Regions from separate parts of the Siccibacter colletis genome, predicted to be linked through region 2. Evidence: predicted binding sites of a transcription regulator. Region 2 holds the regulator's gene; the other holds the start of a gene.
What was found. Region 2 encodes CRP, which controls carbon source genes, mostly activating them, when cyclic AMP is high. Its sites were predicted from a motif close to ATGTGANNNNNNTCACAT; they were not measured.
Positions count from the first base shown of each region.

Region 1: the regulator CRP is predicted to act here: its motif matches at 2,525-2,542, upstream of KFZ77_RS17030 (glycine dehydrogenase).

Region 1 is NZ_CP074352.1:3,552,950-3,557,363, forward strand. It holds gene KFZ77_RS17010 (DUF4310 family protein) at 1-470, opposite strand, end outside; gene KFZ77_RS17015 (DUF4311 domain-containing protein) at 481-1,257, opposite strand; gene KFZ77_RS17020 (DUF4312 family protein) at 1,354-1,650, opposite strand; gene KFZ77_RS17025 (SFCGS family glycine-rich protein) at 1,652-2,014, opposite strand; gene KFZ77_RS17030 (glycine dehydrogenase) at 2,032-2,355, opposite strand; gene KFZ77_RS17035 (Hok/Gef family protein) at 2,813-2,974, shown strand; gene cybC (cytochrome b562) at 3,169-3,558, opposite strand; gene pmbA (metalloprotease PmbA) at 3,614-4,414, opposite strand, start outside.
Region 2 is NZ_CP074352.1:328,880-333,293, forward strand. It holds gene KFZ77_RS01540 (YccS/YhfK family putative transporter) at 1-1,363, opposite strand, end outside; gene crp (cAMP-activated global transcriptional regulator CRP) at 1,424-2,056, opposite strand; gene KFZ77_RS01550 (OsmC family protein) at 2,362-2,766, shown strand; gene KFZ77_RS01555 (phosphoribulokinase) at 2,812-3,681, opposite strand; gene KFZ77_RS01560 (YheU family protein) at 3,747-3,965, opposite strand; gene KFZ77_RS01565 (hydrolase) at 3,962-4,414, opposite strand, start outside.

The sequences.
Region 1 (4,414 bases), 840 kb from region 2:
GAAGCGTTGCCCGCGCCCATCATCACGTCGGCACCATAGGTGGAGTCGCTCTGATTGATGGTGAACTTACGCGCCAGGATAATCAGGTAGCCAATCGCCAGACCAATCACCAGCCCGGTCACCAGCGAGGCACCGAAGTTCGCCACCGGGAATACGAAGCCTGCGCCCAGCAGCAGCGCCGGGACACCAAGACCTACGCCAGTCTGAATCGCGCCGCCGATGTCGAGGATACCCACCAGCGATCCCTCGATAATGCGCGCAAACAGGAAGCTGGCACCGAACGCCGCCACCGCGCCGTAGACGCCGGTATCCATGCCCGCTTTCAGCATTGCTACAAATGCCACTTCGTTAAACGCGCCGATACCGTAGAGGTAGTACATGTGCGTCCCGGCAAACACGCCGGAGGAGAGCAGGCCGACGAGGATCGGGAACGACCAGTCGGCATACCAGAAACCTTTATTCTCTTCCATCATCAGCCCCTTATTTGCCGCTGACCGCGTTGTGGATCAGGTCGAGCCAGTTCGGCACGCCCAGGTGGAAGGACTCGATCATCTTGATGTCGAAGCCGCGGAAGAACGCGCTCAGTACGAACAGCGCAACGATGGCCGTCATCATCACTTTGGTGACGCGATTCCAGCCGCTCTCTTCTACGCCCTTACCAATCAGAATGCCCAGTACCAGACCCGGTACGGCGTTCCCCATGATCAGCTGCGCTGCGCCGCCGAATACCGTGGCCCAGAAGCCCGATTTCTTACCGGCATCGATGGCCGCCAGCCAGAAAATCACCGGCATCACGGTATTGACCAGCAGGTTAGCGGCAGGGACCAGCACCTTAACGGCCGTCACCTGCAGCGCAGCCGGCACCGCGGACGCGGTGGTGTTGAGGAAGGCAACCACGATCATGCCGATGACGCCACAAGCAATGGCCATCTTCTTCGGATCGTGCAGGGTTTCCGCCACGTTGCGGTTTTTCATCATCAGCGCCGCCGCACCCCAGTTCGGAATGATGCGATGGTCAACGTCCTGGGTGAACGAGCCGGCAGCCACCGACGACGCCCAGGCGTTGAAGAAGAAGCCCAGACCAAACGAGAAATGCGAGGCGGGATCGCCTTCGCAGGAGTTAAGCTCCCCCAGCGTACGAAATGCCCCCATTCCCTGGGTGGTGGGAGCATGAAACATGCGAGCAGCCCCGGCCCCCACACCGACGCCAACCAGCGCGCCGATGATGAGCGATTTTATTAATATTATTAAGAACATTACTCCGTCCTTCTGTTGTGTTGTGGTCCCCGCAAGCGACTACCCGGAGCGTCGCGCATCGGCAACGCCCAGCGGGATATTCGGAGGGAAAGTGGATTACTGCGTGACGAAATCGACCTTATCGGGATTAATCGCGGTCACGTTGACAGTCACTTCCAGCTCCACGCTGAAAATGCGTCTTTCACGGCGCAGAAAGAAAAACAGAAACGCCTCTTTCCGCACCGTTTCCCGCGCATGAACAACCTGCACATCCTGTGGCTCAATACGCAGCAAAACCTGGCTGGAGGACTTCAGCATCGCCCTCTGAACGTGGCTCAGGGCGTCAGAGAAGGCCCGCGCCTTACTCTCTCCTTTACCGCTGACCCTCACCGTGGTGGTGAATTTCTCTTTCATGTCAGTTGCCGTACTTCTTCTTCCAGGCTTCCACCAGGCGTTCACCCAGCTCTTCTTTATCCATAAAGCCGAAGCCCAGGACGTTGCAGCCTTCATTGATGGCCGTTACGCCCTCTTCCACCGAGCGCATGCCGTATTTTGCTTTGTAGCCGTGTTTGGTCTGGGCAGTGATTGCCCCGGCCCCGCCGCTGCCGCAAAATGAGATCCCGAAGGTGGCGTTTTCCGCTTTCATAACGTCGCCCAGCTTCATATCCGCCGCCACGCCCGGCACCACTACCGCACGGCCACCGGCTTTCTCAACCCCTGCGCCCACTTTCTGGCCTTTGCCCAGACGGTCGCCAATCACCACTGTAATCTGTTCCATATTCCGCTCCTTTGCGCTTAGAGATTGTCTTTCGCCACTTCGAAGTGCACCGACAAAAGCCAGGCCTCTTCCACCGGCAGGTTGCCGAATTCATCCACCACCGCCTGCGCCAGCTGCATCGACTCCTCGGAGATTTCGTCGAACAGCTCTGCTTCCACGTCCGGCAGCGGCTCGCCGCTCACTGACCGGTGCGCCATCGCCCGCACGTGCGAGCTGAGCATCTGCTCCTGCACCGCGTTTGGCGTGATGTGGTTACGCTTAAGCAGGGCGAATACCCAGGCCAGCATGCGATCGCCGAGTTGCGCGGTCTGTTCCGTTTGTTGACACACTGCGTCGTTCATTACCGCTCCGTTGTTAACGCTGCATATATTCTGTGTTGCGATGGGGTAACACTAACGGTGGGCTGGTGGGGTTTGTAGCGAGTTCTTTTCCACTTCCATGTGGAAGCGCGAGCGGCGGCAGTGATCTGTTCCACATAAATCGCGTGAATGATTACTTTATGCTGGGTTTATGTGATGAATATCACCTGAAAGGGAGGCGGACAGGCGAAAAAAAGCGGGTTCTGTTTTGCGGCGTGCGCCGAAGGATTACACAGGAAATAAGCGCGGCTTATGACGGCTGGATAGAATGAGCGTGGGTGCTTGAGACTGGCTGTCTTGAGCGCAGGACTGGTTTGTCTGTCGTGAACGGCAGGCAGTAAAAAGCCCCACCTGATTATTCATCAAAGTGAGGCTTTCCCTTCCAAACCAACAACGGAAGGTTAGCCTTTTCACTGCTGCAAAGCAAGGAGGCGTAACCATGAAACGACACGCATTGACGATGGCGGCGGTGCTGATCGTCTGTCTGACGACAGTGACCATTGCCCTGCTCACACGGCCCGCGCTGTGCGAGATCAGGATCCGCTATGGTGAGTATGAAGTCGCGGTGCGACTGGCTTACGAACCCAGTACGCGAAGGTAAACCGGCGGGGGGAAACCCCCGCTACCGTTGTGGGGCGAGAGGCTCTCAGGCACCCTTTTTTCGCCAAAGTACGCCACTTTCTGAAAAGCGTCGGGCGACGTAAAAAGCGAACGAACGGCGGGTAACGTCTGCGGGGGCAACGTCATATTGCGATGATACGACGCAGGCCAGCGCGGTGGCGCTGGCCCTGATGATTAGCGGTACTTCTTGTGGTAGGTATTGCGCGTGGTTTTGAAGGCTTCGGCAGCGGTCTGCGCCTCTTTCACTTTTCCGGCACCTGCCAGCGCCAGCGCGTCATCAATCTGCCCCACCAGCGTATCCAGCCCGTGGCGGTAATCTTGCATCTCTGCGCTGTCCGGGGCGCTGTTTTCCAGCTTCACCGGGGCGGATTTTTTTGCATCCAGCGCGGCGGCGCGCATCTTGCCGAGCGCGGTTTTCATTTCACCGGCGTCATCGGTTTTGAGTACGATTTGATAGTTTTCACTCAGGATGTCCATGTCTTCGTCCAGATCGGCAGCAAAAGCCGCCGATGAGGCAACAAACAGGGATGAAACGGTCAACATTGCTAACAGTGTCTTACGCATGACGGCACCTTTTTATTGTTGTGATGAAAAAGGGGAGCGTTGCGCTCCCCTGATATTACTGGCCGGCGATCTTCATCTCCGGAAGCAGTACGGACCCACACTGAATATTGCTGCGCGTTTCAATATCGTCGCCAATGGTCACGATATTGCTCCACATATCCTTCAGGTTGCCGGCAATGGTGATTTCGCTCACCGGATACTGGATTTCGCCGTTCTCTACCCAGAAGCCCGCCGCGCCGCGCGAGTAGTCGCCGGTAATACCGCTGACGCCCTGACCCATCAGCTCGGTGACGATAAGCCCGGTGCCCATCTCTTTTAGCAGCGCGTCAAAGCCGAGGCCCTGGCCCTGGATGCGCCAGTTGTGGATGCCGCCCGCGTGACCGGTGCTTTTCAGCCCCAGCTTGCGCGCGGAATAGTTAGTAAGCAGCCACTGCGTCAGAATGCCGTCTTTGATGATGTCGCGACGCTCGGTGCGCACGCCTTCGCTGTCGAACGGCGTCGAGGCGAGGCCTTTAAGCAGGTGCGGGTGCTCTTCGATGGTGAGCCACGACGGCAGGATCTGCTTGCCGAGGGAGTCCAGCAGGAAGGTGGACTTACGGTAGACCGCGCCGCCGCTGATGGCACCCACCAGATGTCCGAACAGACCGGTCGCCACTTCACGGGCAAAGATCACCGGGGCTTTCATGGTCGGCAATTTGCGCGGCGACAGGCGCGACAGGGTACGACGGGCGCACTCCTGGCCGACCCACTCCGGGGACTCCAGATCGCCCAGCGCGCGGCCAATGGTATAGGCGTAATCGCGCTCCATGTCGCCGTTCTCTTCAGCAATCACGCAGCTGGAGAGCGAGTGGCGGGT
Region 2 (4,414 bases):
TGCGGATGATCAGATAGCTCACCAGCGTAATCGCCAGCATCGCCAGCAGGGCGAATCCTTCCGGGAAGTGGAAATGCAGCGCCACGCCGGCAATCAGCAGCCCCGCCATGGTGCCGCCAGCACGGTGGAAGATCCGCACCCGCGTGGCGCCGTAGCCGTTCTGGGTAACGAACATAATGGTCATCAGGATCCAGTACGGTTTCGGCAGATGAAACGCGTTGCCCACCAGGCTGGCGATGCTCAGCATCACGGCGATACGCGCGGCGTTGCGCAGGGCCGCAGATTTAAAAGAGAGGTAACTTTTTAACGCCGGGAACAGCGGCAGGCGGCGCTGCCGGTCCTCCATCATGTCGCGCACGTACAGAGGGCGCTGGGTGCGCAGCACGCGGGCGATGCGGCTGAAGTGATAATCAAAAAATTGCCCGACCGGGTTATCGGGATGCTGACGGGCGATCTTTTCCAGCGCTTCGCTCTGCTTATCCATCGAAAAACGCGTCGGATAGCGGTGATAGAGAATATCGTCGGCAAGCGTGCGCAGCCGGCCGGCGACAGTTTGCGCTGTCCAGCGAATGACTTTTTCGGCGTGGGTCTGCTTCACCAGCTTTTGTACCTCTTCCGGCTGGTGCAGGCTGACCGAGATATGCTCCTGCAGGTCGAGCGCAATCTGGAACGCGCGCAGCAGGCGCCGGTAATCATTCTGGCGGTTGGCGGCCAGCATGTGCAGCTGCTGATAACACTGGCTGATGAGATCCACCACCTTCTGCTGATGTGCCAGCAATGGCGGTAGCGCGGTATCCGGGTCGGTATGCCGGGTAAGCATGCTGTATTTCGCTTCACAGTAGCTCGCCAGTTCGCGATAGAGCAGACTGAGTGTCTCCCGCAGCGGCTGTTCACGCCACAGCCAGAACCAGAACCAGTTGAACGCGCCGTACCACAGCGTGCCGAGGGTGTAGATGAGCATTGGTTGCCAGACCGGCATGTTGCCGGCGAGGCTTAGGGTAAAGATCGCGGCGATAAGCGAGGCCGGGAGCAGGCGCGCATGCAGGCTGCTGATCTCCGCCGTCACGCCAAGCACCAGCGCCATGACGCTCAGAATAATCGGCAGAGGAAGTTGCTGATAAAGCAGAAGCTGGACTGCGAGACTACTGAGGGCAAACAGCGAGCCGCCGATAAACAGGCGTTTGAAGAAGCGTTTATGAGGTGTATCCAGCCCGGCAATATTGCAGCAGGCAGGCACCAGCGAGAAGAGCAAGCCCTGTTGCAGATGGCCCAGTATCAGGCCCACCGCCACGGGAATACAGAGCACCAGCGTTTGTCGGAGTGCGTAGTTAACTTCGGGGTGGTAAATCAGCCTGCGCCACATAGCCAACGAGCAGAGACAACAACGGCGTGCTACTCGCGTAACACGCCGTTGCGAAGCGGCTTAACGGGTTCCGTAAACCACGATGGTTTTACCGTGTGCGGAGATCAGGTTCTGATCTTCCAGCATTTTCAGAATACGGCCTACGGTTTCGCGGGAGCAGCCCACGATCTGGCCAATTTCCTGACGGGTAATTTTGATCTGCATTCCGTCCGGGTGGGTCATCGCGTCAGGCTGCTTTGCAAGGTTCAGCAGGGTCTGGGCGATACGGCCGGTTACGTCGAGGAAGGCGAGGTTGCCCACTTTCTCGGAGGTGACCTGCAAGCGACGCGCCATCTGCGAGGAGAGGCGCATCAGGATGTCCGGGTTCACCTGGATCAGCTGACGGAATTTTTTATAGGAGATCTCAGCGACTTCACAGGCGGTTTTCGCGCGAACCCAGGCGCTACGCTCCTGGCCCTCTTCAAACAGGCCAAGCTCGCCAATAAAGTCACCCTGATTCAGATAGGACAGGATCATCTCCTTGCCTTCTTCATCTTTGATCAGCACTGCCACTGAGCCTTTAACGATGTAGTACAACGTTTCCGCTTTTTCACCCTGGTGAATCAGCGTGCTCTTAGATGGGTACTTATGAATGTGGCAATGAGACAAGAACCATTCAAGAGTCGGGTCTGTTTGCGGTTTGCCAAGCACCATGCGCTGTTATCCTCTGTTATAAACTGGCTCCAGAGTCCGGGTTATGCCCCTGCTCTGGGGTTGCTGTCATATATTCCCGCATCCCGGGAAGTGGCGCTCGTCAGATTTCGTCGCCTTTAATGAGTAAAATCCGCCGCATACATGCATAACATCAATGTTACATGATTACAGCCAGACTGTTTTAGCATAGCTTTTCATGAGTGTCTTGTATTGTCTCGTTTCAGCTTGACGCAGGTCGCCTTTCGTTGCCTGTTTTGCGGGCGACGAGTAATCTGTCGTCAAATCAGCAAGTCAGGAGAAGGCAAATGCAGGCACGTGTTAAATGGGTGGAAGGCCTGACCTTCCTGGGTGAATCTGCCTCCGGGCATCAGGTGCTGATGGACGGCAACTCCGGCGATAAAGCGCCAAGCCCGATGGAGATGGTACTGATGGCCGCAGGTGGTTGTAGCGCGATTGACGTAGTGTCGATTCTGCAGAAGGGGCGTCACGACGTGACCAACTGCGAGGTGAAGCTTACCTCCGAACGCCGGGAAGAGGCGCCGCGCCTGTTCACGCACATTAATCTGCACTTTATCGTTACCGGTAAAGCGCTCAAAGACGCGGCGGTAGAGCGGGCGGTGTCGCTCTCGGCAGAGAAATACTGCTCGGTGGCGTTGATGCTGGAGAAAGCGGTGAACATCACCCACTCGTATGAGGTGATTGAAGCCTGACGGCAGGGCGGCGCTGACAGGCTTCATGCAGTCAGCGCCGCACCGTTATTCGATTTTTTTCCCTTCCATCAACCGCTGCACCAGCGGCATCATAATCAGCTCCATCGCCAGCCCCATCTTGCCGCCCGGCACCACTAACGTATTCATGTGAGAAATAAATGAACCCTGCAGCATGGCCAGCAGCCAGGGGTAATCGATGCCCTCCAGATTGCGGAAGTGGATCACCACCAGACTCTCGTCCAGCGACGGGATAGTTTTCGCTGCGAATGGGTTGGAGGTATCCACCGTCGGCACGCGCTGGAAGTTGATATGGGTGCGCGAGAACTGCGGGGTGATGAAGTTGATGTAATCCTCCATCGAACGCACCACGGAGTCCATTACCGCCTCGCGCGAGTGACCGCGCTCGCTGGTATCACGCACCAGCTTCTGGATCCATTCAAGGTTAACGATGGGCACCACGCCCACCAGCAGATCAACATGCTGCGCCACGTCGTGCTGCGGCGTGACCACACCGCCGTGCAGCCCTTCGTAGAACAGCACGTCCGTTGGCTCCGGGAGCGGCTGCCACGGCGTGAAGGTGCCGGGAACCTGATTCCACGGCACTGCTTCATCGTAAGTATGAAGGTATTTACGCGACTGGCCGCTGCCGCTGCGCCCGTATTCGCTGAATGTCTCTTCCAGCAGGCCGAAGTCGTTAGCTTCCGGGCCGAAGTAGCTGATGTGGCGACCGAGATCGCGCGCTTTGCGGATCGCCATGTCCATTTCAGGCCGGGTGTAGCGATGGAAGCTGTCGCCCTCGATTTCGGCGGCGTGCAGATTGAGCTGGGTGAAAATCTTACGGAAGGCGAGGCTGGTGGTGGTGGTACCGGCTCCGCTGGAGCCGGTCACGGCAATAATCGGGTGCCTGGCTGACATAGGAAACTACTCCCTTGATGGGTACGCGACGTCACTGCACAGGCGGGAACAGGTTCTGAACGTCGTCAGCCGTGGAACTGACCGCGCGGCATAATGTTAATGGTTTCATGCAGTTCAGACCAGACCAGTACCGCTTCGCCCGTTTGCAGTTGACGTTTTACGTCCGAGACTTTTTGTTCGAGGCTGCGTTCATGTTCACCATAATCGGTGCCTTCGCGCAACACAAAAGATTCGAGCAGGTTATCGAGCGTGTCGGGATCGAGTTCTTTCCAGGGAATAATCATCGCACATCCAGATAGTGAGTCAGCCAGTCAGGCACACGCTGTTCAAGCCACATCTGCGGGCGGCGCAGCGTACCGCTTACGAAACCCACATGCCCGCCATGGTCGGTCAACTGGTATTCAATCGACGGCGGCAGCAGCGTCGGGTCGGGTATCACGTGATGATCCATAAAGGGATCATCTTTAGCATGGATGATAAGCATCGGTTTTGCGACATTGGGCAGCATCGGCATGGCGCTGCACTGGCGGTAGTAGTCCAGCGCGTCTGCAAAACCGTGGATTTTCGAGGTGATAAGATCGTCGAAGTCGCGCAAGCCGCGGATCTGCTTCAGCTGCTTGATACTGACCGGTAACGTGCCGGGATAGGCGTGCAGCTTGCGCGCCGCGTTGGCTTTCAGCAGGTTGAGCAGATAACGCTGGTAGAAACGACTGAAGCCTTTTTCCATGTGGTA